Regions from separate parts of the Rhizobium fabae genome, predicted to be linked through region 2. Evidence: predicted binding sites of a transcription regulator. Region 2 holds the regulator's gene; each other region holds the start of a gene.
The links. The regulator PhoB, encoded in region 2, activates phosphate uptake and scavenging genes when phosphate is short. The targets are predictions, from matches to a motif close to TGTCATNNANCTGTCAT.
Positions count from the first base shown of each region.

Region 1: a site for PhoB is predicted at 5,966-5,982, ahead of phnC (phosphonate ABC transporter ATP-binding protein). Genes of this name have one in related genera too.
Region 3: a site for PhoB is predicted at 5,269-5,285, ahead of EFB14_RS03475 (UDP-2,3-diacylglucosamine diphosphatase). Genes of this name have one in related genera too.
Region 4: a site for PhoB is predicted at 2,958-2,974, ahead of EFB14_RS32015 (alpha-D-ribose 1-methylphosphonate 5-triphosphate diphosphatase). Genes of this name have one in related genera too.

Region 1 is NZ_ML133655.1:87,471-94,799, reverse strand. It holds gene EFB14_RS22425 (alpha-D-ribose 1-methylphosphonate 5-triphosphate diphosphatase) at 1-834, opposite strand, end outside; gene EFB14_RS22420 (DUF1045 domain-containing protein) at 848-1,543, opposite strand; gene phnE (phosphonate ABC transporter, permease protein PhnE) at 1,685-3,028, opposite strand; gene phnE (phosphonate ABC transporter, permease protein PhnE) at 3,036-3,995, opposite strand; gene phnD (phosphonate ABC transporter substrate-binding protein) at 4,061-4,966, opposite strand; gene phnC (phosphonate ABC transporter ATP-binding protein) at 5,054-5,899, opposite strand; gene EFB14_RS22395 (DapH/DapD/GlmU-related protein) at 6,017-6,634, opposite strand; gene phnL (phosphonate C-P lyase system protein PhnL) at 6,631-7,329, opposite strand, start outside.
Region 2 is NZ_ML133649.1:181,921-189,249, forward strand. It holds gene EFB14_RS12115 (aspartate aminotransferase family protein) at 1-249, opposite strand, end outside; gene EFB14_RS12120 (GcrA family cell cycle regulator) at 674-1,207, shown strand; gene phoB (phosphate regulon transcriptional regulator PhoB) at 1,278-1,961, opposite strand; gene phoU (phosphate signaling complex protein PhoU) at 2,097-2,810, opposite strand; gene pstB (phosphate ABC transporter ATP-binding protein PstB) at 2,855-3,670, opposite strand; gene pstA (phosphate ABC transporter permease PstA) at 3,686-5,005, opposite strand; gene pstC (phosphate ABC transporter permease subunit PstC) at 5,002-6,483, opposite strand; gene EFB14_RS12150 (substrate-binding domain-containing protein) at 6,647-7,329, opposite strand, start outside.
Region 3 is NZ_ML133646.1:75,260-82,588, forward strand. It holds gene EFB14_RS03445 (NADP-dependent malic enzyme) at 1-240, opposite strand, end outside; gene EFB14_RS03450 (NADPH-dependent F420 reductase) at 401-1,021, opposite strand; gene EFB14_RS03455 (LysR family transcriptional regulator) at 1,125-2,012, shown strand; gene EFB14_RS03460 (FAD-binding oxidoreductase) at 2,197-3,636, shown strand; gene EFB14_RS03465 (histidine phosphatase family protein) at 3,803-4,552, opposite strand; gene EFB14_RS03470 (hypothetical protein) at 4,748-5,080, opposite strand; gene EFB14_RS03475 (UDP-2,3-diacylglucosamine diphosphatase) at 5,347-6,159, shown strand; gene EFB14_RS03480 (MFS transporter) at 6,324-7,329, shown strand, end outside.
Region 4 is NZ_ML133669.1:3,752-11,080, forward strand. It holds gene EFB14_RS31995 (molybdopterin-containing oxidoreductase family protein) at 1-214, shown strand, start outside; gene EFB14_RS32000 (NUDIX domain-containing protein) at 211-801, shown strand; gene EFB14_RS32005 (FAD-dependent oxidoreductase) at 871-2,169, opposite strand; gene EFB14_RS32010 (PadR family transcriptional regulator) at 2,175-2,795, opposite strand; gene EFB14_RS32015 (alpha-D-ribose 1-methylphosphonate 5-triphosphate diphosphatase) at 3,032-4,201, shown strand; gene purN (phosphoribosylglycinamide formyltransferase) at 4,198-4,869, opposite strand; gene purM (phosphoribosylformylglycinamidine cyclo-ligase) at 4,866-5,939, opposite strand; gene EFB14_RS32030 (AI-2E family transporter) at 6,186-7,310, shown strand; gene hdaA (DnaA regulatory inactivator HdaA) at 7,303-7,329, shown strand, end outside.

The sequences.
Region 1 (7,329 bases), on a different contig from region 2:
GCGCACGATGTTCGGCGCGCCCATCAGCACGCTCATACCATGCTCGTGCGATGCCCGGGCGGCGTCGAAACTGGTCGGGAATTCGGCAAGGCGCACGCCGTTGTCGATCGCCTCGTCGACATGGGAAAGCGTCGCGTCGTCGTGGCTTGCGACCGTGATGCCGCGCTCGGCGCAGACCTTCGCAATGGCGTTGCGATGCGGCGTTGAATTGCGCGCCGATTCCGCCTGCCGCTTGGCGACGAAACGAGCGAAGACCTCGTCGCTCAAGCCCCGCTTCTTCTGGTAGTAGAAGATATATTGATCCATCGTCTGGAATTGCCGCTGGCCCGGCGCATGATCCATCAGCGAGACGAGCCGGACATGCCGGTCGTTTTCGAAATCGGCAAAATGTTCGAGAACATTGTCCGCCGAGACTTCGCAGCGCAGGTGGAGCAAGTGCTCGGCGCGCAGCCTTCCCTCCTTCTCCGCCGCCTGGATGGCATCGGCCATCTCCCGCATCTCGCCATGTTCGAAGCCGCCGTCTTCATCCGCGCCCATGCGCAGGCAGTCGAAGACCGTGGTGATGCCTGAGGTGACGATCTGGGCGTCGTGCGCCTGGACTGCCGCCGTCTTGTTCCAGCGAATGCCGGGACGTGGCTGATAGTGGCCCTCGAGATGGTCGGTATGCAATTCCACGAGACCGGGAATGATATAATCGCCTTCGAAATCTTCGCCGGCTATCGAATTGCCTTCGGAGATGTCTGCAATCTTGCCATCGCGAATAAGGATCGACCCCGAGAGGATGTCATCCTCGAGAACGATGCGGGCGTTGGAAAACACGGTCTCTTTGCTCATGTCGTCAGATCTTTCAGCTTTTGGCGCCGGCAAGCGGCAGCCAGGAATGAACTTTGAACGGGGCGCCGCGCGCCTCCTCGGTGAAGACGGCAAGGCCGGAAATCAAAAGCGGCCGGCCGGTGAAATCGGCAAAACGCTCGGTCAGGACCGCCTTCATGACGTCGGCTCGCTCTGCGGGCACCTGGCCGCTCAGCGTCATGTGAAAGCCGAAATCCTCCATGACGTAAGGATAACCCCAGCGCTGCAGATTGGCGCGCTGGCTGTCGCTGAGCTTCTCCGGGCTGCGCCGCACGATATCGGCCTCGGAAAGCGCCGCACGGAACGGCTCGAAAGACTTTACCACTTTCGCGGCGAAATCCTGAAGAGGTTGATGAAGAGAACCGGGAACGAGGGCAAAAAAACGGCCGAGCTGGCCGAGAACAAGCTCGGGAATCTCGAAGGCCGGCGTGCGGGCGGCAAAATCCTCGGCAACTGTCATGAGATCTTTCTCGGTGACAGAAGTTGCAAGCGAAAACGGCGCCTTGATCGTGGCGTGAAAACCGTAGCGGCGCGGGTCGGCGGTCAGATCGAACTGCTCCACCGCGCCGAGCCTCTCATGGTCCGGTGCAGGATAAGTCTCGCCGGTGAAGGCATCGCGGCCGAGCCAAAGCGAGGCCGCGCCGACAAGGGGATCATCCTTCGGCGGCGAAAAATAGAGAGCGTAGCGCAAGGCTTTTATCCTGGGGATCGTCGAAACGGGGAGCGCAATGTGCAGTGATTTGGCGGCGAACCGCAAGCAGGTTCCCGGCTAAAAGATTTCCGTGACAGAATGATGATGACGCCAGCGCCACCATCGCCTTTTGACAGCGGATCAGTGTGCCTTCGTGCCCATCAACCGGTGGCGCAGCGCATTCGAGGCGGCGTCGAAAAGGAAGACGACGATCAGGATCAGAATGACCATGTAGGCGACGTTTTCCCAATTGGCGTTGGTGCGCATGGCCTCCCATAGCTTGAGGCCGATGCCGCCCGCACCGACGGCGCCGATGATGGTCGCGCCGCGCACGTTGGATTCCCATTGATAGAGCGTCTGGCTGACGATGACCGGAACGATCTGCGGCATAATGCCGTAACGATGGACGAGCACGGTCTGCGCGCCGGTCGATTTGATGCCTTCGCGCGGCTTGTTGTCGATGTTTTCGAGCCCTTCGGAATAGAGCTTGCCGAGTGTGCCTGTCTCGGTAAGGAAGATCGCGCCGCTGCCGGCAAGCGGGCCGGGACCGAAGGCGCGCGTCAGGAACAGCGCCCAGATCAGCATGTCGACCGAGCGCAGGAAATCGAAGAAGCGCTTCAGGATCTGGTTCAGGAAGCGGTTCGGCGTGATGTTGCGCGCTGCCATGAAGGCGAGCGGGAAGGCGGCGATCGTGCCGAGCAGTGTTCCCAGGAACGCCATGACGATCGTCTGGAAAAGCTTGGTCCAGACGTCGCCGTGCTGCCATTCGCTGTTGTTCCAGATGTCGTCAAAGGCGAGCGACAGGTTGGACTGGTCGGGCTTGATGCGCGGGCCGGAAACGATGAGGCTGATTACCTCGCCGGCCGGCTTGTCGAAAAAGGACGATTGCGTGTCGAAGATGAAATTCGCCCAGCCGATGAAACGCTTGCGGATCTTCACGCGGTCGACGGAAATGCTGACGTCGCCGGCAAAGCCGAGATCCGCGAGCACATTGTCGTCATAGACCGTCATCCAGCCGGGCACCGGCCCGACGACTTTCGGCGCGCCGCTCGAAACGTCGACGGGAACGCTGACGCCATGCGCGGTCACGATCGTCTCACTCTTCGAAACGGTAACCGCACGGCCGGTCCCGCTGATGGAAACGGTGATGCTGCCGTCGGGATTGTTGACCAGCCAATCCGGGTGCGGATTGTCGCCGAGCGGCGAGAAGCGGGGGTAGCGGGTCTGTATCGTGCCGTCGTCCTCGATGCGGAATTCCGGTTGGACGTCGTAGCTCACCCATTGGCTGAGATAGATGCCGACGCGCTCCCAATGGGCTTCGGCAAAGAGCTTGGGCAGGTCGAAGAACCAGACGGCGTAGAAGCCGTAGAGGAGCGTAGCGATCACGATCATCAACCCGCCGAAACGCTGGCGGAACGACCGGTGGAAATATTCCGGATAGCGCGCTTCGATCTCGTTCATACGGTTTGCGTCGATCACCGTCATGGCAGCCTCAATGTTGCAGAAGGAAAGCCTGCTCGCCGACCAGGCGGCGGCGCAGCCATGCGGAGAACTGGTCGACGGCGACGATCGTCACGAAGAGCAGGAGAACGAGCGCCATCGTCTTGGCGCCGAAACCGCGCGAGATCGAAAGCTTCAGTTCCTCGCCGATGCCGCCGCCGCCGACGGCGCCGATGATGGTTGAGGCGCGCACGTTGATCTCCAGGCGCAGCAGCGCATAGGAGGTGAAATTCGGCAGCACCTGCGGCAGTGCGGCGAAGCGCACGCGCTCCCACCAGTTGGCGCCGACGGCCTTCATGCCTTCATGCGGCTTCATGTCGATATTCTCGGCCACCTCGTAGAAGAGTTTGCCGAGCGCGCCGATCGTGTGCAGGGTAATAGCGATGATGGCGGCGACCGGTCCGATCGACAGGATCGCCGAGAACAGTCCGGCGATGACGATTTCGGGGAAGGCGCGCAAAAATTCCATCAGGCGCTTGGTGAAGACGCGCAGCGGCCAGGAACTCGTCAGGTTGCGCGCGGCAAAGAAGCTCAAGGGAAGGGCAAAGACGAAGGCGATGATCGTCGAGATCAGCGCCACGTTGATCGTCACGATCATCAGCTCGAAATATTCGGGAATGTAGAAGGCGCCCCAGACATAGACGCGGCCCTTGTCGAAATTAAATTCCTCGCCGCCCTTGTCGTTCACGCTCGCTATGTCGAACAGCGCGCGCCAGACGTCGTTCCAATCCTTGGGGATGAGCCAGCTGAGGAAATCGAAGAGATGCGGCAGGCGGTCGAAGAAATGGCCGGCATTGCTTTCGTCGGCGAAGCGGACGGAGCTCACAAAAGCCGCAATGAGGATAACCAGGCCAAGCACGGTGTAGAAGCGGCGCTTGGCGACCATCCGATCCCAGGCGGAGCCGATCTCCTCAGTGCTCTGCATGTGCGGCTGTGTATCGGCAATAGTCATGGACGCCCCGACCGGTCAAAGATAAAGGGCGGCCGTTTCCGGCCGCCCCGCATTCAAAAGGCCGATCAGCCGCCGATGGCAGCTTTACGGACTTCAACGACAGTGTTGTAGAAGTCGTGCTTGACCGGCGAGTAGCCCTTGAAATCGCCGCCTTCGATAGCTGCGAAGCACTTGTGATCCTTCTCCGGCAGAGCCGTGAAGAAGGCTGCAAGCTTCGTCTGCCACTCTTCGCCGAGAGCGTTGCGAACGACGAGCGGGCCGTTCGGGATCAGCGGCGAACGCCATACTTCAACCAGCTTGTTCGGGTCGACGGCGCCCTTGTCGACTTCCTTGCGGAAGGTACCGGAGGTATAGCCGTCCTTGAAATTGCCGATGCCCGAGCTATCGTCGACGGCAACGTCGACCTTGCCGTCATAGGCGGCGAGAAGGTTGTTCTCGTGGCCGCCGTTGAACTGCGTCGAAGCGAAGAACTTGTCGTTCGGCATGCCCGTATCCTTCGGGATCTGCGTCAGCGGAACGAGGTAGCCCGAGGTCGAGTCCGGATCGGCGTAGCCGAGCTTCTTGCCCTTGGCGTCCAGGATGGTCTTGATGCCGGAGGACTTCAGAGCGAGGCCGATCGAGTGGTAGCCCGTCGAGCCGTCCTTCTGCTGCGTCGTCAGGATCGGCGTGACAGCCTTCGGATCCTTGATGTAGACAGCTGCGTAGCCGGAAGCGCCGAGTTCGGCGAAGTCGAGCGTGCCGCCGAGCAGGCCCTGGATAACGCCGTCATAATCGGCGGCCGGGAAGAGCGAAACCTTCTCGAAGCCAAATTCCTGCTTCAGGTGGTCGGCAAGGCAGGCATAGTTGCGCAGGCGGTCGGTTTCGTTTTCGCCGCCGAGGATGCCGATGCGGAATTCCTTGAGGTCTGCAGCATTGGCGGCGCCGGCGAGCGCGAAGAGCGCCGTTGCCGCAAAGAGTGCTTTCTTCAACATGAGTTCTCTCCTATTGACCGGTATCCCCGGCCTTCCGTTACGAAGAAGTGTGCCCTTGACGCGGGCGCTCGATCGCGGCCGCCTCGCTCAGAGACCGGCTAGCGCCAGCGGTTGGGCGCCGGCGGTTTGATTGTCTGCACGTTCGGGAGCGATATTGATTGACGTCGAGGTCATCGTTTCGTCGATGCCGGCGCCGTCCTTGTCTGTCCCGTAGATTTCCTTCACCGCTTCGGCCGTCAGCTCCGAGGGCTTGCCGTCGAAGACGACGCGGCCTCCGGCCATGCCGACGATGCGCTCACAATAATTGCGGGCGGTATCGAGCGTGTGGAGGTTGGTGATGACGGTGATGCCCTCGCGCTCGTTGATATCGCGCAGCGCATCCATGACGATCTTCGCGTTCAGCGGGTCAAGCGAGGCGATCGGTTCGTCGGCGAGCACCATTTTCGGGTTCTGCATCAGCGCGCGGGCGATCGCTACGCGCTGCTGCTGGCCGCCGGACAGCGTGCCGGCCGGCTGCAGCGCCGTCTGCTCGATGCCGAGGCGTTCGAGCGCCGCGATGGCATGCACGCGCTCCTCGCGGGTGAAGATGTTAAGCAGGCTCAGGAGCGTTGAGCGGTGATTGAGGCGGCCGAGCATGACATTGGTGAGAACGTCGAGGCGCGGTACCAGGTTGAACTGCTGGAAGATCATCGCGCAATCGCGCTGCCAGTTGCGCAGCGCCCGGCCGCGAAGCCCGGAGACCTCGACGCCGGCGAAATGAATGGAGCCGGAGCTCGGCTCCTGAAGGCGGTTGATCATGCGCAGCAGCGTCGACTTGCCGGCGCCGGAGCGGCCGATGATGCCGACCATCTGGCCCTGAGGAATGTCGAGCGTGACGGAATCGACGGCGAGCTTTTTTCCGAAACGACGGGTGACATTCTTCAGCTCGAACATCATGCTTTTTCCTTGCGATCCAGGCCTTGATCAGCATCGCATTAGTCCCGCTTGATGAAGCTCGCGTGTCATATTTGTGTAAGTCTTGTCACAATTCTCCGCCCCTATATCGGGGGTTTAGCCACCGTAGCGGGACAGGAAATCTTCCGCGCTCAGGTTGCGGAAATCGGCTAGCGCCAGGCGCAGCCGCTCGTGCTCCCAGTCCCACCAGGCAAGCCTGTCCATCCGTTCGCCGATCTCTTTCGGAAAGCGCTCGCGGATGAGTTTGGCCGGCACGCCGCCGACGATCGTGTAGGGCGCAACGTCCTTGGACACGACGGCGCCGGCCCCGATCACCGCGCCGTTGCCGACGCTGACGCCGGGCAGGATGGTCGCCCCATGGCCGATCCAGACGTCGTTGCCGATCGTCACGCGGTTGGAGCGCCGCCATTCGAAGAATTCGGTCTCCATGTCGCCGTCCGGCCAGTAATCGGCGGCGCGATAGGTGAAATGATGCAGCGTCGCGCGCCAGGTCGGATGGTTGGTGGCGTTGATGCGCACCGCGGCGGCGATGTTGACGAACTTGCCGATCGTCGCGCACCAGACCGAGCCGTCCTGCATGATGTAGGAATAATCGCCGAACGTGGCCTCGCTGATGCGGCAGCGTTCGGAGACCTCCGTATAGCGTCCGAAGGTGGAATCGCTGACGGATGCCGTCTCGTGGACATAGGGCTCAATGCCCAGCTTGCGGCTCATGCGGCGATCTTTCTCGGCGAGAACTGCTGGACGTCGAGGATGCGGTCGGCGACGGCTTCACGCACCTCCTCATCGTGGAAGATGCCGAGAAGTGCGACACCCGCCTGCTTCTTTTCCGCGATCATGCCGACGACGACGGTACGATTCCTCGCATCGAGCGAGGCAGTGGGTTCATCGAGCAGCAGGATCGTGTGATCGGTGATGAAGCCGCGGGCGATGTTGACGCGCTGTTGCTCGCCGCCTGAGAAGGTGGCGGGCGGAAGCTGCCAGAGCGCCTCCGGCAGGTTCAGTTTGGCGAGCAGGGCGCCCGCCTTTTCTCGTGCCACGGCGGTCTCCTCGCCGCGCGCGACCAGCGGCTCGGCAACCACGTCGATCGCCGCCACGCGCGGCACCGTGCGCAGGAACTGGCTGACATAGCCGAGCGTATCGCGACGGACGTTGAGCACGGTGCGCGGATCGGCAGAGGCGAGATCGACGATGCGCCCATCATGGCGGATGAGGATTTGGCCGGTGTCGACGGCGTAATTGCCGTAGATCATCTTGAGCAGTGAGCTCTTGCCGATGCCCGAGGGGCCGCCGAGCACGACGCATTCGGCCGATGCGACCGAGAAGGCGACATCGGAGACGACCGGCAGCTTGATGCCGTCGCGCAGGTGCATGGTGAAGCTCTTCGAGACTTCGGAAACGACGAGGGG
Region 2 (7,329 bases):
CAGGCGCTTTGCCAGGCGCTCCTGGCCGGGAATTTCATAAATGTTCGAGAGGTGCCAGACCTTGTCGGCCTGCTCCTTCAGCGCATTGACCACATGCGGGTTGCTATGGCCGACTGAGGTGACGGCAACGCCGGCGCCGAAATCGAGATATCGCTCGCCGCTTTCGGTGATCAGCCACACGCCCTCGCCTCGCTCGAACCGCAGCGGGGCACGAGAATAGGTGTCATAAAGCGGCGCGGCTTCAGCCATAGCGCGATCTCCCGTCAATGTTATCAAGGCGCTGGACTCCGGCTAAGGAAACCAGGTCCGAAAAATCAAAAATGCCGCCTTGCGGCGGCGAGTGGCACTATTTCCTTTTCGCGCTGCAATGTCAACAAAACTGCGCCCTTAGCGTATGCAGCAAGCTTGTACAGCGGCATTTTCGACCTTCAACAGGCATTATTGCAGAAATGACACGCAGGGGCAGCAAGTTGGGGAAAACTCCGAATTCGATTCATCCGGATTCATGCGACTCTTGTCACGGAGTCAGCCTCACACTAGGTTAAAGTTCAATTACTAGACTGCATGCGGCGGAACTAGTCACCAAAATTGATCAGGCGTTTCTTGTTTCGGAGACTTCCGGGACAACGGTGAGGGATTCTGCCATCACCAACGCAAAAGGTGGAGACAGGGCATGAACTGGACAGACGAGCGGGTCGAGAAACTCAAGAAGCTTTGGGCCGAAGGACTGAGCGCCAGCCAGATCGCTGCGCAGCTCGGCGGGGTCAGCAGAAACGCGGTCATCGGCAAGGTGCACAGGCTCAGCCTTCCCGGCCGCGCCAAGGCCGGCGGCACGGCCACCACGGCGCGAACGCCCAAGCGCGCGACATCGGCGCCGCGCGCACCGAACTATGCCTCGCGCATCGCTACCCGCACCGTTACCCGCCAGCAGGGCGCAACGATGCTGAAGGAAGAGATCGAGATCGAAACGATCGAGGAAATGGAATACGTGCCGGCCGGCAACGTGGTCGTGCCGATTTCCCGCCGCCTCGGCCTGACGGAACTCACCGAACGCACCTGCAAGTGGCCGGTCGGCGATCCGCTGAAGGACGACTTCCACTTCTGCGGCTGCGAATCCCCGGACAATTCGCCCTATTGCGGCTATCACCAGAAGCTGGCCTACCAGCCGGTCAATGAGCGCCGCAGGGCGGCCGCGCGCATCAGCTAAGCGAGCGAACATTGTCACATGAGAAACGGGCCAAGCGGCCCGTTTTTTTATGCGATTGGAATGGAAGCCGTCAGGCTTCCATCGAATAACCGGCGCCGCGGACGGTGCGGATGACGTCCTGCATGTTGGAAAAGTTCAGCGCCTTGCGCAAGCGGCCGACATGGACATCAACGGTGCGCTCGTCGACGTAGATATCGTGACCCCAGACGCCGTCCAGAAGCTGCGAGCGGGAGAAAACCCGGCCCGGCGACGACATCAGGAATTCCAGCAGGCGGAATTCCGTGGGGCCGAGGCGGACTTCGCGGCTCTTGCGATGGACGCGATGGGTTTCGCGGTCGAGTTCGATATCGCCGCATTTCAGCACCGTGGACAGAACTTCCGGACGGGCGCGGCGCAGCATCGCCTTGACGCGGGCGACGAGCTCGGGCGTCGAGAAGGGCTTGACGACGTAATCGTCGGCACCCGTCGAAAGCCCGCGCACGCGCTCGCTCTCTTCGCCGCGCGCCGTCAGCATGATGATCGGCAGGCGCTCGGTTTCCGGCCGCATGCGCAGGCGCCGGCAGAGCTCGATGCCGGAGACGCCGGGCAGCATCCAATCGAGGATGAGAAGATCGGGCGTGCGCTCCTGAAGCCTGATTTCGGCCTCGTCGCCACGAAGGATGGTATCGACCTCGAAGCCTTCTGCTTCGAGATTGTAGCGAAGAAGCACGCTGAGGGCTTCCTCGTCTTCAACAACTGCAACTCTCGGGATCATGCGTGTTGGTCTCCTCGCGCACGATCCTTAAACCGGGGGTGATTTAAGCACGGGATCTTGCGCAAAATCAGAAAGTGGCTGCGACCTCTTTGCGCGCCCGGATGGGCGCGCACGCAATCGGCAGGTCCGGAACCGTTATTCCGTCACAGCGCCAACGGTGTTGGCGCTGTCGTCCTTTGGACGATCGCCTTCCGGCTGCGCACCTGTCGCCATGTAGAAGATCGTCTCGGCGATGTTGGTGGCGTGGTCGCCAATGCGCTCGATGTTTTTGGCACAGAAGAGGAGATGCGTGCAGCTCGTAATGTTGCGCGGATCTTCCATCATGTAGGTCAGGAGTTCGCGGAACAGCGAGGTGTACATCGCGTCGATCTCGTTGTCGCGTTCGCGGATCGCGTTCGCCTTGTCGGCGGAGCGATTGGTGTAGACATCGAGCACTTCCTTGAGCTGGACGAGCGCCAGTTCGGAGAGATGCTCGAGACCGCGGGCGAGCTTGCGGGGAACGCCGGTGCTCTGCACGGCGATGACGCGCTTGGCGGTGTTCTTGCCGAGATCGCCGACACGTTCGAGATCGGCGGCGATCCGGATCGAACCCATGATTTCACGCAGGTCCGAGGCCATCGGCTGACGGCGGGCGATGGTGACGATCGCCTTGTCGCCGATTTCGCGTTCGGCGTGATCGAGGATCACATCGTCGGAGATGACCTTCTGCGCCAGCGCGGTATCGCCGTTGACCAGCGCCCGGACGGATTCGCTGACCATCTGCTCGGCCAGGCCGCCCATCTCGGAAATCCGCCTGGACAGGAACTTCAGATCATCATCATAGGCAGAAAAAATATGTGTCGATGCCATGGGGCTTTATCCTCGAATAACGGGAAGGCTTGCTGTCGCCAAAATCAGCCGAAGCGACCCATGATGTAGTCCTGGGTGCGCGGATCGTCGGGATTGGTGAACATCTTGTCGGTGTCGTTCTCCTCGACGAGGTTGCCGAGGTGGAACATGGCGGTGCGCTGCGAGACACGCGCGGCCTGCTGCATGGAGTGGGTGACGATGACGATCGTGTAGTTCTCGCGCAGTTCGTGGATCAGTTCCTCAACCTTGGCGGTGGCGATCGGGTCGAGCGCCGAGCAGGGCTCGTCCATCAGGATGACTTCGGGGCTGACAGCGACGGCGCGGGCAATGCAGAGGCGCTGCTGCTGACCGCCGGAGAGGCCGGTGCCGGATTCGTGCACGCGGTCCTTGACTTCGTTCCAGAGGCCGGCACGCTGCAGGCTGGTCTCGACGATCTGGTCGAGATCGGCCTTCGACTTGGCAAGGCCGTGGATGCGCGGGCCGTAGGAGACGTTTTCATAGATCGTCTTCGGGAACGGGTTCGGCTTCTGGAAGACCATGCCGACGCGGGCGCGAAGTTCGACGACGTCGATATCGGGATCATAGATATCGTCGGTGTCGAGCGTGATCTTGCCGGTGACGCGGCAGCCGTCGATCGTATCGTTCATGCGGTTGAGGCTCCGCAGGAAGGTCGACTTGCCACAGCCCGAGGGGCCGATCAGCGCGGTTACGGTGTTTTCGCGGATGTTCAGGTTCACATCGAAAAGCGCGCGCTTCTCGCCGTAGTAAACCGAGACATCCTGTCCGATCATCTTATACGGGACGTTGCTCATCTTCTGATCCAGCGCCTTTTCAACTGCTGCTTCCGTCAACATGTTCATGATGTTTAACTCCGTTTACCAGCGGCGCTCGAAGCGACGACGCAAGAGGATGGCGCCCATGTTCATGACGATCAGGAACAGGAGCAGGACGATGATGGCACCCGAAGTACGCTCCACGAAGGCACGTTCGGCCTCGTTTGCCCACATATAGACCTGCACGGGCAGGGCCGTCGAGGGTTCGAGCGGCGTCGCGGGTGCATTGGCGACGAAGGCGACCATACCGATGAGGAGCAGCGGCGCGGTCTCGCCGAGCGCGTGCGCCAGGCCGATGATCGTGCCGGTGAGGATACCGGGCATGGCGAGCGGCAGAACATGGTGGAACACCATCTGCATCTTCGAGGCGCCGAGGCCGAGCGCTGCAGCGCGGATCGACGGCGGCACAGCGCGGAGGGCGGCGCGTGTCGCGATGATGATCGTCGGCAGGGTCATCAGCGTCAGCACCAGACCGCCGACCAGCGAAGCCGAGCGCGGCAGGCCGACGAAGTTGATGAAGACGGAAAGACCGAGCAGACCGTAAACGATAGAGGGAACAGCGGCGAGGTTGTTGATGTTGACCTCGATCAGGTCCGTCAGCTTGTTCTTCGGCGCGAACTCCTCGAGATAGATCGAGGCGGCGACGCCGATCGGCAGGGCAAGCACGAGCACGATCAGCATCAGGTAGAGCGAGCCGATCAGGGCGACGCCGAGGCCCGCGGCCTCCGGACGGCTGGAATTGCCGTTGACGAAGAGGCCGGTGTTGAACTGCTTGTGGAGAGCGCCGCTCGCCTTCAGCTCGTTCATCCAGGCAACCTGCTTGTCGTTGACCTTGCGGTTCTTCTCATCGACCGAAAGGTCGATCTGGCCCTTGTTGGCACTGTCGACATTGGCGTCGGCGAGCACCGTGACGTTGACCGTCTTGCCGATGATCGAAGGATCGGCAACGACCATGTCGCGCAGCTGGATCGGCGCACCCTTGGAGAGCATGGCGGTCGCATCGCGCACATCGGGACGGCTCGAAGCATTGATGTTCAGCTGCTTGACGATCGAGTCACGCAGGAGAACCGGATAGTTGGCGGCGACCAGAACCGAAGGGTCGGTGGCGCGCTTGTTGTCCGGGTCGATCGTCTTCTCAACAAACTCGATCGGCAGAGTGATCGCGGTCTGCTGGAAGGCGGTGTAGCCTTTGCCGATCACCGTCCACAGCAGGATGAAGAGGAAGACCAGACCGAAGGTGATGGCGGCGATGCCATAGGCCTGGAACCGGCGTTCGGCGGCGTAACGGCGCTTGATGCCGATATCGCGGCGCGCAGGCGCTTTGGAAACGGTGACGCCGGCGGGAGAAACAATATCCGTCATTCGTACTGCTCCCGGTATTTGCGCACGATGTAGAGCGCATAGATGTTGAGGCAAAGCGTGATGCAGAACAGCGTGATGCCAAGGGCGAAGGCAACCAGCGTCTGCGGCGAGGTGAACTCAAGGTCGCCGGTCAGCTGGTTGACGATCTTGACGGTCACCGTCGTCATCGGCTCGAAGGGATTGATCTGGATGCGGGCGGCCACACCGGCGGCCAGCACGACGATCATGGTTTCACCGATGGCGCGCGAGGCGGTCATCAGCAATGCGCCGACGATGCCTGGAAGGGCTGCGGGCAGAACCACTTTCTTGATGGTTTCCGAGCGCGTGGCACCGAGACCGAGCGAACCGTCACGCAGCGCCCGCGGCACGGCGGTGATGATATCGTCCGACAGCGAAGACACGTAAGGGATCAGCATGATGCCCATGACGATGCCGGCCGTCAGAACGCTCTGCGCCTGAATGAAGTTGGTGTAGCTGCCGGAGAGCAGGCCGCTGATCTGGGCGGAGAAATCGCGCAGGAACGGGCCGACGGTAACGAGCGCAAAGAAGCCGTAGACGATCGTCGGAATGCCGGCGAGCACTTCGAGCAACGGCTTTGAAATCGCGCGCACCTTCGGCGAGGCGTATTCGGCCATGTAGATGGCGGCGAAGAGACCGACCGGCACGGCAACCAGCATGGCGACCAGACCGATATAGAGCGTGCCGAGCAGCAGCGGGATGAGGCCGAACTGGCCGAAGGACGAGCCGCCGGCGCCGGCGAAGCGCGGATCCCAGACGGTGCCGAAGAAGAAATCGACGGCCGGAACGACCGCAAAGAAACGCGCGGCTTCCGACAGCATCGAAAGCACGATGCCTATCGTCGTCAGGATGGCGATCGACGAGGCGAGCAGCAGGCCCCAGAGCATGACGCGCTCGACACGGTTGCGGGCGCGGAAACGCGGAGCAATGGCGCGCAGCGCATAGAAGGCGCCGGCAATGGCGAGAGCGAGGACGATCACCGTCATAGCGAGACGGCTCGTCATGCTCATGGCGTTGAGCTTCTTGGCGGCATCAACCATGTAAGGCTGCGGCTGACCGGCGAGCGGCACACCCTTTTCGCTGAGCTTGGCCTGCAGGGCGGCCGGATCGGTCGCCACTGCCGCCGCTTCGTCGGCGGTCAGCATCGTCAGGCCTCGTGCGACCGTCGCCACCATCGAATAGCTCAGATCCAGCTCGACGGCGGCTTGGGCCTTGACGTCGTCAGGGAAAGCGCCACGAACGGAGGACTGGATGATGCCGGGGCTGACGGAAAGCCAGACGCAGAGGACGAGGAGGGCAGGAAGAAGCGCCCAGATCGCCGCATAGGCGCCGTAATAGGCCGGCCGTGAATGCAATGCAGAGGATCTGCCTCCGGCAAGCGCCGTGGCACGGCTGCGCGCGACCAGATAGGCGGCGGCGCCGATCACCACAAGGCACAAAAGTAGGATGGATGTGCTCATTCGTTACGTCCCCAGGCTCACAGCCCCCAAGCCCGGCAGCTTCATCAGCTTGCCTTCGGCTTACAATCATGCGGAATGAATTCAATCCTGCGACGGACATGCCGGCGGCAGGGAGATAAAGCAATGCCGGCGCGGGCCTGAAGGCGCCGCGCCGGCATTGTCATTACATGGACTTGCCGGCTTCGACGTCCTTGCGGATCGCTTCGCGCTCAGCATCCGGAGCGGCAACGAGGCCGTATTCAGCGAGCGGGCCGTCGGGGCCGATCATCTTGTCGGATACGAAGAAGTTGACGTATTCCTTCAGGCCCGGAACGGCGCCGAGATGTGCCTTCTTGACATAGAAGAACAGCGGGCGGGAAACCGGATAGGTGCCGTTGGCGATCGTTTCGGTCGACGGAACGATGCCGCTCATGCTCGCAACCTTGAGCTTGTCGGCGTTGTTTTCATAGAAGGAAAGGCCGAATACGCCGACGCCGGTCTTGTTGGCGGCGATGCGTGCGAGGGTTTCCGGATAGTCGCCGTCGATGTCGACTGCAGCGCCGTCCTTGCGGACTGCAACGCATGCCTTGCCCTGGGCGGCCTTGTCGGAGATTTCCTTGGCGATGACGTCAAGAGCGCCCGAAGCCTTGCAGCCGGCGGCGAGAACGTTCTGTTCGAAGACTTCGCGCGTGCCGTGCTTTTCGCCCGGGATGTAGGCAGCGATATCAACAGCCGGGAGCTTCGGGTTGACTTCCGACCACTTCTTGTAGGGGTTGGCGACGAGCTTGCCGTCAACGACGACCTGGGCTGCGAGGGCCTTGTAGATGTCGGCCGGAACGTAAGCAACGTCGGGGTTGGACGAGTCGG
Region 3 (7,329 bases), on a different contig from region 2:
GACGAGATTGGCACGCGAGGTATATTCGGCCGCCATCTCCGGATTGTCGCGGATGGCAAGGCAGGGGGCGGCAACGCCCGGCGAATAGGCGAGCGCCAGGTCGCGCTGATTGCCGAGCGGCTTGGTCGCCTGGATCTCCAGCTTGCCGGGGCGGGGATAGCGGTGGAAGAAGAGCGCCTGCTCGTCGAGATCGCCGCTTGGCAGGTTCTTGTCCGTCTTGGATTTATCCTGGTGATCCATTGCCGCCTCCGTGCACGTCTTTTTGGGAGTTCCCTCCATACATCAATCGGATACGGGCGACAGTATGGAAATGGGGGGAAGGAAGAAGTTTTCGATCGAACGGCAAAAACATCCCGGCCTCACGGACGGGATGTTCATCTTGGTTATAGGCGGTAAGCTCTCAGGCGGCGATGTTGACCCAGGCAGGCGCGATGGCGGTTCCCCGGCCGAGGCCGTAGCCGAGGCGGATGTTGAGCATGCCGAGCGGTTCCAGAAGTGTCGCAGCGTCAAGGCCGCCGGACTTTTCGACGGCAAATCCAGAGTCGACGACCAGACGGGAAACCTTTTCCACGGCGTCCTCATCATTTCGGGCGACGAATACCGGCACTTTCGCCGTGGCGTCGCGGGGCGCGTTGAAGAGTTCGGCGAAGATGGTGTTGAAGGCCTTGACGACCTTGGCGCCGGCGGCTGCCTTCTGGATCTTCTCGGCGGCGGAAGTCTCGTGGCCGAAGAGCAGGCCGGAGAAATCTGGTTTCAACGGATTGCTGATATCGACGACGATCTTACCTGCGAGGGACGGCAAAGCGGCAATTTCAAGCGCGCTCGCATAGGGAACGGCAAGGACCACGATTCCGGCGGCGGCGATCGCTTCCGTGATGGGGGCGCTCTCGACGCCGAGGCTTTCGGCAAGGCTGCGTGCAGCCGTATCATTGCGGCCGGCGATAACGAGATCAGTCTTGCCGGCGAGACGCGCGGCCAAGCCCTTGCCCATGTTTCCAATGCCGATAATTGCTGTTTTCATTGTGCTTTCTCCTGTGATCCGATGGGATAACAAAGAGATACATCCAAGCAATCCATTCGTTAATTGCATTGATTGCGATAACAGACCTGCATAAAAGTATCGAATGCCCGATCTTTTGAACCTGCAGACCCTCATTGCCGCCGCGACATCGGGAAGTTTTGCCGGAGCGGCGAAGCGGCTTGGCATTTCGCCGGCGATGGTTGGCCGACGCATCCAGGCGCTGGAGCAGGAATACGGGGTCAAGCTGATCGAACGCACCACGCGCACACAGCGGCTGACCGAGATCGGGTCTCGTTTCCTCGTCAAGGCAAGCAGGATCATCGACGAGCTGGAGGAGCTCAACGACATCTCCCGCCCTGATGCCGAGGCCCTGTCTGGACGCCTGCGTGTAAGCGCTCCGACGACGCTGGGGATCAAGCGGCTCGCGCCTGCCATGGCCGAGCTCGCGGAGCGGCATCCGGCGCTTTCCGTCGAGCTCAATCTCAGCGACCGCAATGTCGACCTCGTGGCCGAGGGTTACGATCTGGCAATCAGGATCGGCGAATTGAAGCCATCTTCCCTGATTGCGCGGCGGGTCGGCAGCTATCATTTCGTCTGCTGCGCCTCTCCGGCCTATTTTGAACGATTTGCTGCGCCGGAGCGGCCTGAGGATCTTCGCCTCGGCCGCTGCATCCTCAATCTCAATCTCGTTCCGCGCGACGAATGGCCGTTCGAGACGGAGGACGGAGAGAGTTTCACGGTCGCGGTGCGCGGCAACATAGAGATCGACAACGGTGAGGCACTCAGGACGGCAGCGCTCGCCGGCGCAGGCATCATCTACATCCCCGTCGATCTCGTTGCGGAAGACATAGCCGATGGAAGGCTTGTCGAGGTTCTCTCCGGCTGGCGAAAACTGGTGCTGCCGATCCACGCCGTCCATCCATCGCGTCGGTTCGTGCCGGGGCGGATCGGCGCGGTGATCGATGCCATCGCGCGCGGGCTGCGGGGTTAGATATCTGTCGGCTCGCGGCAGGGATTGCCGTCCGCGAACACCAATTTCCGAGTGAAGTCAATGGAATGCCACTTCTGCGGTTGCAGCCGCAGGGAGCTAATCCTTTTCGGAACTTGTTTGGCGGCCCCAGCAAGCGCAAAATGCCGCCGCGACGGGGCGGGGCGCCGGTTGCAAGGAGGAAATCATGGACAATTTGAACCTGACGACCCTGCAAAAGGGACAGACGATGGTCAATGACATGGCCATGGATGCGTTTGCTGCTGGTTTTCGCGGCAGTCTCCTGACCAGTCAAGACGCCGATTACAACGAGGCGCGGGCGATCTGGAATGCGATGATCGATCGCCGGCCCGGCCTTATCGCGCGTTGCTCAGGTGCGGCCGATGTCATGCGCGCGGTGCGTTTTGCGCGCGACAACAATCTGCTCGTTTCGGTGCGCGGCGGCGGCCACGGCATTGCCGGCAATGCGGTCTGCGAGGGCGGCGTCGTCATCGATCTGTCGCCGATGAAATCGGTGCGGGTGGATCCTCAGACGCGCCGCGCCCGGATCGAACCTGGCGCCACACTCGGCGACGTCGACAAGGAAACGATGGCCTTCGGGCTGGCGCTGCCGACCGGCATCAATTCCACGACCGGCATTGCCGGACTGACGCTCGGAGGTGGTTTCGGCTGGCTCACCCGCAAATTCGGGCTGACGCTCGACAATCTGCTTTCTGTTGATGTGGTGACGGCCGATGGCGAGCTGGTCAAGGCGAGCGAGACCGAAAAGCCGGATCTCTTCTGGGCGCTACGCGGCGGCGGCGGCAATTTCGGTGTCGTGACCTCCTTCGAGTTCAAGCTCAACCCTCTCAACACCGAGGTTCTGGCAGGACTGGTCGTGCATCCCTTCGCTGACGCGGAAAAGGTGCTCAGGGAATACCGGCAGGCATTGGAAGCAGCACCTGACGAACTGACCTGCTGGGTGGTGATGCGCCAGGCGCCGCCGCTGCCGTTCCTTCCGGCCGAATGGCACGGCAAGGAAATCGTCGTGCTCGCCATGTGCTATTGCGGGGATATCGCGGCGGGAGAGAAGGCTGCGGCCAGATTGCGCGGGATCGGAACGCCGATCGCCGATGTCGTCGGCCCGGTGCCGTTCACCGGTTGGCAGCAGGCATTCGACCCGCTTCTGACGCCGGGGGCGCGCAATTACTGGAAGAGCCAGGATTTCGCCTCCCTTTCCGATGCGGCGATCGAGGTTCTTCTCAACGCCGTGCGCAAACTGCCCGGACCGGAATGCGAGATCTTCATCGGCCATGTCGGCGGCGCCGCCGGCCGCGTTCCCACCGAGGCCACCGCATTTCCGCAGCGCAGCTCGCATTTCGTCATGAACGTGCATGCGCGCTGGCGGGAAGCCGGAATGGACGCAAGCTGCATCGGCTGGGCGCGCGAACTTTTCGAGGCAACCAAGCCGCATGCCGTGGGAACCGCCTATATCAACTTCATGCCTGAGGACGAGACCGATCGTGTCGAAATGGCATACGGCGCCAATTACCATCACCTTGCCGAAGTCAAGCTGCGCTACGATCCGAACAATCTGTTCCGCATGAACCAGAACGTGAAGCCGATGGCGGCCGTGCGGGCTGCGTGAGAGGATTGAGCGAAGTCAACAAGGTGAAATTTCCGCCGCGCATGTTGATGCGCGGCGTTCCATGATGGGCGTTCGAAAGGTGCGATGCCATCGGTCCATGATGAGCCGGCTACTTATCGCCTTCCACTGAGTTGACCAACAGATGTTGGATTAGCGATTGCTCTCGTTATCCGCCGGTCTTCGGCGTGATCGTCACGTCGGCGCCATAGGCATTGCGCAACTGGCCTTCCTGTCCCGGCTGCCGGTCGGCGGCCTGATGCAGCAGGATCGTCTCGTATCCTTGTGAACGGGTGCCTTCGATCAGCGTGATATCGGCATTTCCGGGATTGTCGGAGCGCTCGAACCACTCGACAGGGCGGTGCAGGAAGTTCATTTCCACCGCCCGGTTGGTGACGCCATGGCCGACGATTGCGACATTATGGTCGCTACTTTCGGCATCGCGCATGACGGTCTGCAGGAACAGGCGCACCCGCTGCGCCACATCCGCCCGGCTTTCGCCATCCGGCGGCCGGGCGTAGAATTTGCCGCTGTTGCTGCGCAGCCGCGCCCATTTTTCGAATTCCTCGGGGAATTTCTGTTTCTGCTCGGCATGGTCGTAGATTTCAGTGAAGAGACCGAAATCCTGCTCGCGCAGAAGATAATCCTCCCTGACATCGCCAACGAAGTTTTCGGGCAGGGCTTCGAGCAGCGCATCCTTGCTCTGGCGCGTGCGCAGAAACGGCGAGTACCAGATGTGCAGCTTCTGGAAGCCCGAGCTCGGCAATGCCTTCAGATAGGAGGCGATCACGCCGCCGGCCTCGGCCGCCTGGCGATAGCCCCACTGCGTCAGCGGCACGTTGTGATCGCCGAATTGGCGATAGGCCCGTTCGTTGATGTTGCCGAGGGATTCGCCGTGGCGAACGAGGAAGAGACGCATCAGCCGTCCCGCTTTGTCGGATATGGAATCGCTGTCATCATGAACGCGCTTGACCCACAGGGCAACATTGCCGGCAGGATGGAAAGGGTCGAAGCGCTTGGTCTCCGCTCGCCCGACCGTCCTGATGGTCTTTTGCGTCGAGTGAGAGCGAGACGTTCCGGGTTCTCGCTCTCCTTTGCGTGACCTTCCTAGATATCAGCGGCCTTGAAAGATCTTGATGAGCTTTGGTGTGAACCGGTGCGCCTTGATATCGAGGAAATCTTGATAGTTGGCGCGACCGGAGGTTATGGCCGCCAGATACCGCTGACAGGCAACCCTCGGAGCGTCCTTGTCGGAGACGTTCGTCACAATTCCGGCGACACGACGCTCATTCGCATCGAAACCCTTTGAGCAGTCCTTAATGACTTCATTTCTCGCTCTCGCGCTGCCCTGCAGCAGCGTGACGGTCGCATCGTAGTCCTGCTGCGTCGGTACGCAGCCTGCAAGCAGTGCAATAGACATCAGTATCGTCGCGGTGCGGGCGCGCATCATCAATTCCCCCGGTTAAGCCTCAATCGGCACTTGCTGTTAATTTGATTCTCGCTATGCGGGAAAGATCCTGAGCCTGTCAACATGATCGGATCGTTGGTCGTTGATGTTGCGAGCTTCACGGCCGACCGGGTCCGGCCGGGATTATCTCTGCGGAATGGACAGGTTTGCAGGGCTTTTCCCCAGCTTGTCATCTTCCTGAAACACGAGTCTGGTTTTGGAAGGCTAGATGAAAGATGGGACATGAGCCGTAGCTCGTGACAGACATGATGGAACCCAGACATTTCCGCACGCTCTTCATTTCCGATGTCCATCTCGGCTCGAAGGCCGCGAAGGCAGACTTCCTGCTGGACTTCCTGCGCTACCACGAAGCCGATACGATCGTGCTCGTCGGCGACATCATCGACGGCTGGCGCCTGAAGCGCAGCTGGTACTGGCCGCAGGTTTGCAACGACGTCGTCCAGAAGCTGTTGCGCAAGGCGCGCAAGGGCACACGCGTCGTCTATATCCCCGGCAATCATGACGAATTCCTGCGCGATTTTCCGGGCATGCATTTCGGCGGTATCGAAGTCGTCGAGCGCATGATGCATGACGGCGCCGACGGCAAGAAATACCTGATCTTGCACGGCGACGAATTCGACGTCGTCGTCCGCAACGCCCGCCTGCTCGCCTATCTCGGCGACTGGGCCTACGATACGGCGATCCGCATCAACATTCTGCTGGCGGCCGTGCGCCGCCGTCTCGGCATGCCCTACTGGTCGTTCTCGGCCTGGGCCAAGCTGCAGGTCAAGCATGCCGTCAACTTCATCGGCGAGTTCGAGCGCGTCGTGACTGAAGAGGCCCGCAAGAGCGGCGCCGACGGTGTGATTTGCGGCCATATCCACCATGCCGTCATCCAGGATATGGACGGCATTCGCTACATCAACACTGGCGACTGGGTGGAAAGCTGCACTGCGGTGGCCGAACATGAGGACGGCACGTTCGAACTGATCACCTGGCGCGCGCTCGCCAGTGCGGTGCCGGCGCTTGCCGCCATCGAGATGCATGACGAGGGCGAACTGGCTCCGCAGGCCGCTTGATTTTGGCGCCGGCGCGTTCGCGGCGGCACTCCAGCAATTTAGCCGTTACCGTCAGGTGACAGGCCCTATTTATTTTCTAAAACGTTTCAGGACGGCTATATCTCGCAATAGTCGCCCTCGGGGTGGTGTGTTAGGACAGCGGCCAGTTTCCTTCAGGTCCAGCCATGATTCCCGCTCAACATTCCCCGGGTGAGGGAGCGCCGCCGCGCTTCCGGTTGCTTAGCGCGCTTTCCTATTGCGCGCCGCTGCTCGTCAACGGCATCGTCCTGCCGTTCTTCCCCGTCTGGCTCGCTACCCACAGCTTCAGCGATCATGAGATCGGCATCATCCTTGCCATACCGATGGTGGTGCGCGTGTTGGTGGCGCCTGTCGTCGCCATGATCGCCGACCGCCTGAAGGAGCGCGCCGACGTGCTGCTCTGGTCGGGCGGACTGTCGCTGCTGACAGCGATCGCGCTCTACTGGACGACGAGTTTCTGGCCGGTGGCGATCGTCTTCGCGCTTCAGGGCGCCACCTTCGCGCCCTACCTGCCCGTCGTCGAATCGATCGTCATTTCGGGTGTGCGCCGCTGGGGGCTCGATTACGGCTCGATGCGCGTCTGGGGCTCGATCGCCTTCATCGTCTCGACCCTCGTCGGCGGCCAGCTGATCAGCCGATGGGGCGGCAGCATGGTGCTTGCCGTCATGGTGTTCGGCTTTAGCATGACCGTCGTCATGGCGATCTTCTGTCCACGCATCGGGCCGACGCGGCGGCACGGCCAGCCGATCGATCTTCCCGCTGCCACCGGCAGCGGTTTGCGCGAGCCGCATTTGCTGCTGCTCCTGATCGGTGTCGCGATCCAGCAGTCGAGCCATGCCGTGCTCAACGCTTTTTCCTCGATCTATTGGCATCAGCTCGGCTTTTCCGGCACTGAGGTCGGCCTGCTGTGGAGCGCCGGCGTCGCGTCGGAGGTGACGGTGTTCTTCCTGTCGAAGCGGCTCAACCGGCGCTTCGACGCCTGGACGCTGATTCGCTTCGGCTGCGCCGTCAGCGTCTGCCGCTGGATCCTGTTTCCCATGAATACGGGCTTTGCCGGGTTCTTCCTGCTGCAATGCTTCCACGGCTTCACCTATGCCTTCGTGCATACGGGCGTGCAGCGGCGGATCGTGGCGACGGTGCAGGAGACGAAGG
Region 4 (7,329 bases), on a different contig from region 2:
CCGCATCGGCAACGGCCGCGGCGATCTGCGCATCCATGCCCGTGTCACCAATGAGGTCAAACCCGGCGTTCTGATTGCCGAGGGTCTCTGGCCGAACAAGGCGCATGTCGACGGCGAGGGCATCAACGTGCTGACCGGCGCCGACCCGGTCGCGCCCTACGGCGGAGCGGCCGTGCACGACAACAAGGTCTGGCTTCGCAGGGACGCAGCATGATGCAGCCGAAATCACGGGTGAAGATCGTCAGCGAGCAAACGCTGTCGAACGGGTGGACGCGGTTAAGCAGCTATTTGCTCGACTACATCGACCGCAAGGGGGCGACCCAGCGGCTAAAGCGCGAAGTCTATCACCGCACGCCCGCCGCCTGCATCCTGCTCTATGATCCCAAGCGCGATCTCGTCGTTCTCGTCCGCCAGTTCCGTCTGGCCGTTCATCTCAACGGCGATCCCGCCTGGATGATCGAGGTACCGGCCGGCCTTCTCGATGACGACCATCCCGAGGCGGCGATCCGCCGCGAGGCCATGGAGGAGACCGGTTATCGCCTGCGCGAGGCACGCTTTCTCTTCAAAGCCTATTCCACCCCGGGCGCCATCACCGAAGTCGTCCATTACTTCGCGGCCCTGATCGATACCGCCGACCGCGTCGCGGAAGGCGGCGGCCTGGACGAGGAACACGAGGATATCGAGGTCCTCGAAATCCCGCTCGACGAGGCCGCCCGGATGATCGAAACCGGCGAAATCTTCGACGCCAAGACGATTATGCTGCTGCAATGGGCGCTGCTGAACAAGAGCAAACTTCGATAGTGGGTGAGGCGATCGAGACCTAATTCGCCAAGTTGCCTCCAGGGCGGATCGACATGATCCGCGACCGGCTTAGTTTTCTCCGCGAACTCGCATCATCTGCCGGAAGGCGCGCCGCTTTAGTGCAGGTATTGCGTTGATGGTGCGCATGACGCCACGCGTCGCAGCGAGTTGCACTCTGCCGACAATCGGCCGATGGGCCAGATCGCCGGCATCCATCTGCTTTTTCGATTCTTGGACTGCTTCGGTACTGTAGCGAAGCATCTCGACTTCGTACGCCTGTATGGCTTCGACGAGCGGCTTTCGACCCTGGTCCGCTGCGACCAGCATGCGTCCAAGGAGAGCGGCATCGCGAAGCGCCGTATTGGCACCCGCGCCTCGTCCAGGTGTCATCGTATGGACTGCGTCGCCGAGCAGAGTGACATTCGAACTCGTCCAGGGCGTCAGCGGGACGGAGGTCCTCATCTTGACATCGTGGATCGTCGAGGGCGCCGTCATGCGGATGAGTGCGCGCAAGTGCGGGTGCCAGCCCCGGGTGATCTCCAAGCCAAGCTCTCGCAATTGTTCGCCGCTCAGGCCGGCCGGGTCCCGCGGGAAATTCTGCCGGGCGCCCCATAGGCCCCAGCCGATGCTGTCCTCGTCGAGTGCTTCGACGAAATCCGGCCAACGAGCGGCAAAACCCGGGTCGCTTCTCGTAACGGCGAACTCGAGCGAGTGAATGATTGCGCCGAAGCCCATCGGCGCCATAATCAGCGACATGCCTTTGAACATTTTGTCCGACAGCAGAGCTTTCGTCTCGACCGTCATAGGAACTTTGCCCCCGAGCGACATGATCCCCGTGTCTTCCAGACGCGCTTCCGGCAGGCGTTGCTTGCGTACAGCCGAACGCGTGCCGTCAGCTCCCACCAGGACATCACCTGTCGCGAAGCTTCCATCCTGAAAGCAAGCGGTGACCGATCCGTCGGCGAAGTTTGTGTAAGTTTCAAGCGTCTTCCCGAAGAAGACGTCGTCTTCAAGTCCTCTGAGCAGAACCCGCCTCAGCGTCTTTCGAATGACGTTCTTTTCACCATCGAGAGCGTTCGGGCTCGCATCATCGATGTCGAAACTCAGCACTTCGCCCAGCTGTTCGGTGAGCATGTTGAAATAGCGCGGCGACCTGGCGCAGGTGGCGACATAGAGATCGTAGAGTTCGCCGGGGATACAGGCTTTCAGCGCTCGGCTTCCCGCCGGGCTGATGCCGACGCGATAACCACCGGTGTCGGCGTTCGGCGCGAGGTCGCGCTCATACACCGCTATGCAAACGCCAGCCTGCTTCAGCAGATGAGCGAGCGCCAAACCGCCAGTCCCGGCGCCGATAATCAAAACCTTCATGGTCGTTAGTCCTGGTCAAATTTGGGATCGATGGAGAACTTCGCGGCAATCTGCTTCAGCCACTCTTCCGTCCAGGTGATGCGCTGGGCGCGCAGGTCCCCGACAACACTGTTGACCCAGGACAATTCGGCTGCGTGAAGCGCCCGGAGATATTCCATCTCCAGAAGGAAGAGCCTTGGAACGGCCTGCGCTTCCTGGAGGGCATTGTCGATGCGGCAAAGCTCCGACTCGATGGCTTTTGCTCTGAGCTCAAGCTGGCTCGCCACATCATCAGGCGTAAGCAGAGGAAGAAACGATATGGCTGCGGGGAATTCCGGATATTCCCGCGTTAAGGTCGACAATATCGCCCGCATCCAGTCCAGCGCGATGTCGCGGCCCTTCTCGGTTATCTCGTACACCGTGCGCTCTGGACGCTTGTCATCCCGGACTGTTTTCTGCGGAGTGATCAAACCCTCGCGTTCGAGCCGCTGGATTGTTTGATAAAGGCTCGCCCTCTGCGTGACATTGATCACTTCGTCCTTGCCGCGCTCCTTGATGAGGCGCTGCATGCGATAAGGATGCAGCGGCTCTTCCGTCAGCATTGCAAGGACAGCGAGCGCGATTGGAGATCGTTTGATTGATGTCATAGTCATATAATTACTAGTTAGATTATAACTAGTCAATATTGCAGTCCGAGATCGCTGGTTCCGCTGGGAGGTACGGGCTGGATCGATGACAATGAATCCGCCGCCGGTGCGTCGGACCATTTCCCAAACGCAGGTTCCGCACTAAGGTAATAGGACTCAAAATTTCATACGACTGTCACGAAGCGGTTCTATCCGCTGCGGCTTGTTAATCATCGGATACGGTCAGGAGAAAGCCCATGTGGCTCAGCAATTTCACCCTCGTTCTCCCGGACGAGGTGGTGAGGGAAGGTTCCGTGCGTGTTGAAGATGGCGCCATCGCCGAGATGAGGCCGGAGCCGGTCGCCGGTGCCGCCATCGATGGCGGTGGGCGGCTGCTGATGCCGGGATTCGTCGACCTGCATGGCGACATGATCGAGCGCGAGATCGCACCCCGACCGAATGCGCATATGCCGATCGATTTCGGTATTCACGAGCTCGACAAGAAGCTTGCTGCCGCCGGTGTCACGACGGCGTTCGCCGCCGTCTCCTTTGCGACCGAAAGCGTCTATGGCCACGTCCGCTCGCTGGAGACGACGTCAGCCGTGATCGAGGGCATCAACCGCCTGCGCGACAATCTGCTGATCGACCACCGCGTCCATGCCCGCTATGAAATCACCAATGTCGGCGCCGCACCCGCGCTCGAGCGCCTGCTCAATGCCGACCAGATCGACATGGTCTCCCTGACCGACCACACGCCTGGCCAGGGCCAGTACAACAACCTGCAGAGCTACATCCTCAGCATTTCCGAGCGCCGCGCCATCTCCGAGGAAATGGCGGCGGAGATCGTCGCCAAGCGCATCGCCATGCGCAACAACCCCGAAATCGAGGCCAAGCTGAAGGAGATCGTCGCGTTGTCGCTGAAGCACGATCTGTCGCTTGCCTCGCATGACGACGACAGTGTCGAAAAAGTCGCCGAAATGCACGATCTCGGCGTCACCATCAGCGAGTTTCCGGTCACCGCACCTGCGGCGGAAGAGGCGCGCCGCCGCGGCCTCTGGACGCTGATGGGCGCGCCGAACGCGCTGCGTGGCCAGTCGATGTCGGGCAATCTGAGCGCGCTCGACGCGGCAAGGGCCGGACTGCTCAGCGTCATCGCCGCCGATTATCATCCGGCCGCCTTCGTGCCCGGCATCTTCAAGCTTGCTGACATGGTGGAGGGCGGTCTGCCGGTCGCCGTTGCCATGGCGACCGGCAATGCGGCCCGTTCCGCCGGCCTCCTGGACCGCGGCGAGATCGCCATCGGCCAGCGAGCTGACCTGGTGGCGGTCGAACCCGGCGATGTCCACCGGATCCGCGCCACCTTCCGCGCCGGGCGCTTCGTCTATAGCGACGGCACGCTGCATCCGCTGCGGGCGCTGGCGGCCTAAGCGCGGTCGCCGATCAGCGAAATCAGTTGGGCCTTGGGCGCAACGGTTGAAGCCTCGGCGCCGACGGCCTTGCCGCTTTCCATCGCCACCCGACCTTCGGCAAAGAGCCGCAGCGCTTGCGGATAGATCTGGTGCTCGACGGTGAGCACGCGGGCAGCCAGGCTATCGGCTGTGTCGCCGGAAAGAATTGGTACAGCCGCCTGGCCGATCGTCGGCCCCTCATCCATGCCTTCGGTGACGAAATGCACCGTGCAGCCGGCGATCCGCATGCCGGCGTCGATGGCGCGCTGATGGGTGCGCAGGCCCGGAAACAGCGGCAGCAGGGAAGGGTGGATGTTGAGCATCCGGCCTTCGTAACGCTGGATGAAGGTTGCTGTCAGCAGCCGCATGTAGCCCGCGAGGCAAAGGATGTCAGGGGAAAGCGTGTCGAGCGCCGAAAAGATCGCCGCCTCATGCGCTTCCTTGCTGGCATAGTCCTTGCGCGGGAAGGCGAAGGTGGCGATGCCTTCGGCATTAGCCTTGGCAAGTCCGCCTGCATCGGCCTTGTCGGAAATCACGCCGACGATCTCGGCCGGATAATCGGCTGCCTTCGCCGCCGCAACCAGCGCCATCATGTTGGAGCCGCCACCCGAAATGAAGACGACGACGCGTTTGCGCGGCGTGCTCATATGGCAAGCATACCCTTGTAAACCGTGCCGGCAGCGCCTTCGTCGCGGGCAATCATGCGGCCGAGCGCGACGACCGTCTCGCCCTCGGCTTCGAGAGCCGTCGATACCGCGGCGACATTCTCTTCAGCGACGACGACGATCATGCCGATGCCGCAGTTGAAGGTGCGCAGCATTTCCTTGGCTTCAACACCGCCCGTCTTGGCGAGCCACGAGAAGACCGGCGGCACTTTGACGGCCGCAAGATCGATCTCCGCAGCCAGATGCTTCGGCAGCACGCGCGGAATATTCTCCGGGAAGCCGCCGCCGGTGATATGGGCAAGTGCCTTTAGCGCTCCCGTCTCGCGGATCGCCTTCAGGAGCGGCTTCACATAGATGCGGGTCGGCTCCAGCAGCGCTTCGCCGAGCCTCTTGCCTTCGGCAAATGGCGCCGGCGCATCCCAGCCGAGGCCGGAGAGCGAAACGATCTTGCGCACCAGCGAGAATCCGTTGGAATGGACGCCGGAGGAGGCGAGGCCGAGGATCACGTCACCCTCGGCGATGTCGCCTGATGGCAGGAGCTTGCCGCGTTCGGCAGCGCCCACGGCAAAACCGGCCAGATCATAATCGCCGGAAGAATACATGCCCGGCATTTCGGCCGTTTCGCCGCCGATCAGCGCACAGCCCGCCTCGCGGCAGCCGGCGGCGATGCCGCCGACGATTGCCGCACCCTGGTCGGGATCGAGCTTGCCGGTCGCGAAATAATCGAGAAAGAACAGCGGCTCGGCGCCCTGCACGACGAGATCGTTGACACACATGGCGACGAGGTCGATGCCGACGGTGTCGTGGTAGTCCGCGTCGATCGCAATCTTCAGCTTGGTGCCGACGCCGTCATTGGCGGCAACCAGAACCGGATCGGTAAAGCCCGCGGCCTTGAGGTCGAAGAGCCCTCCGAAGCCGCCGATCTCGCCATCGGCGCCAGGGCGGCGCGTCGAGCGCACCGCCGGCTTGATCTTCTCGACGAGGAGGTTGCCGGCATCGATGTCGACGCCCGCATCGCTGTAGGTCAGGCCGTTTTTCCCAGACTGGCTCATGCTGGTCTCCGATGGCTATTTTCGTGCGGCTAACATGCCGCGTCATCTGCCGGTCGCAATTGCATGACAGGGGCGTTTATGCAAGCGCTGCATGGGAAAAGCCCCCAATTTCCCGCGTCTTCCCGTAGCCTTTTCGGGATTTGGCGCAACAGGGTTGACCATCTTTGCGCCTGCATCCTATGTGCTGAATGGCCGCGTCGGATCGGATGCGGCATTCAGCGGCGGCGAGCGATCAGCGGGGAAGCGATGCCACAGCATGTCAGCGGCAACAGTCTCAAGCGCCAGATCTTCTTCTGGCTGGCCGTGCTCGTCTTTTTCATCGCCTTTCTTTATGTCTTCAGTTCGATACTTTTGCCTTTCATCGCCGGCATGGCGATCGCCTATTTCCTGGATCCGGTGGCCGATCGGCTGGAGCGCCTTGGCCTCAGCCGCATGATGGCGACGGTCGGCATCCTCATTGCCTTCGTTATCGTCTTCGCCTTGGCGCTGATGATCCTCATTCCGGTGCTCGTCAGCCAGTTCAACGATTTCGCCCAGCGTCTGCCGGGTTATATCAGTCAGTTGCAGCAGTTCATCACCCAGTCGCAGAATTCGCTGCTGCCGGACTGGATCAAGAACCAGATGGGTACGATCAAGGACAATCTCTCCGGTATCCTGTCGGAGGGCATGGGCTTCTTGACCGGCCTCTTCGCGCAGATATGGAATTCCGGCAAGGCGATCGTCGACGTCATCTCGCTGCTCGTCGTCACCCCCGTTGTTGCCTTCTATATCCTGCTCGACTGGGACCGTATGGTCGCCAAGGTGGATGCCTGGATTCCGCGTGATTATATCAATGAGGTTCGCCAGATTGCCAAGGAGATCGATCAGGCGATCGCCGGCTTCATTCGCGGCCAGGGTTCCCTCTGTCTCATCCTCGGCATCTATTATGCCGTCGGCCTTTCCCTCGTCGGGCTGAATTTCGGTCTGCTGATCGGCCTTTTCGCCGGAATGATCAGCTTTATCCCCTATGTCGGCTCCATGGTCGGCCTCGTTCTTGCCGTCGGCGTGGCGCTGGTGCAGTTCTGGCCGGATTATCCCTGGATCGGCCTCGTGCTCGCCGTCTTCTTCTCCGGCCAGTTCCTGGAAGGCAATGTTCTGCAGCCGAAGCTTGTCGGCGAAAGCGTCGGCCTGCATCCGGTCTGGCTGATGTTTGCGCTGTTTGCCTTCGGCGCACTCTTCGGTTTCGTCGGTCTTCTGGTCGCCGTGCCGGCCGCTGCTGCCGTCGGCGTTCTTGTCCGTTTTGCGCTTTCGCGCTACCTTCAGAGCGATCTTTATTTTGGCGGGTCGCCGAGCGCCCGCGCCCGGAAGACGAAATCAGTTCCCAATGAATGACGTGAAGAATGCTGATCCG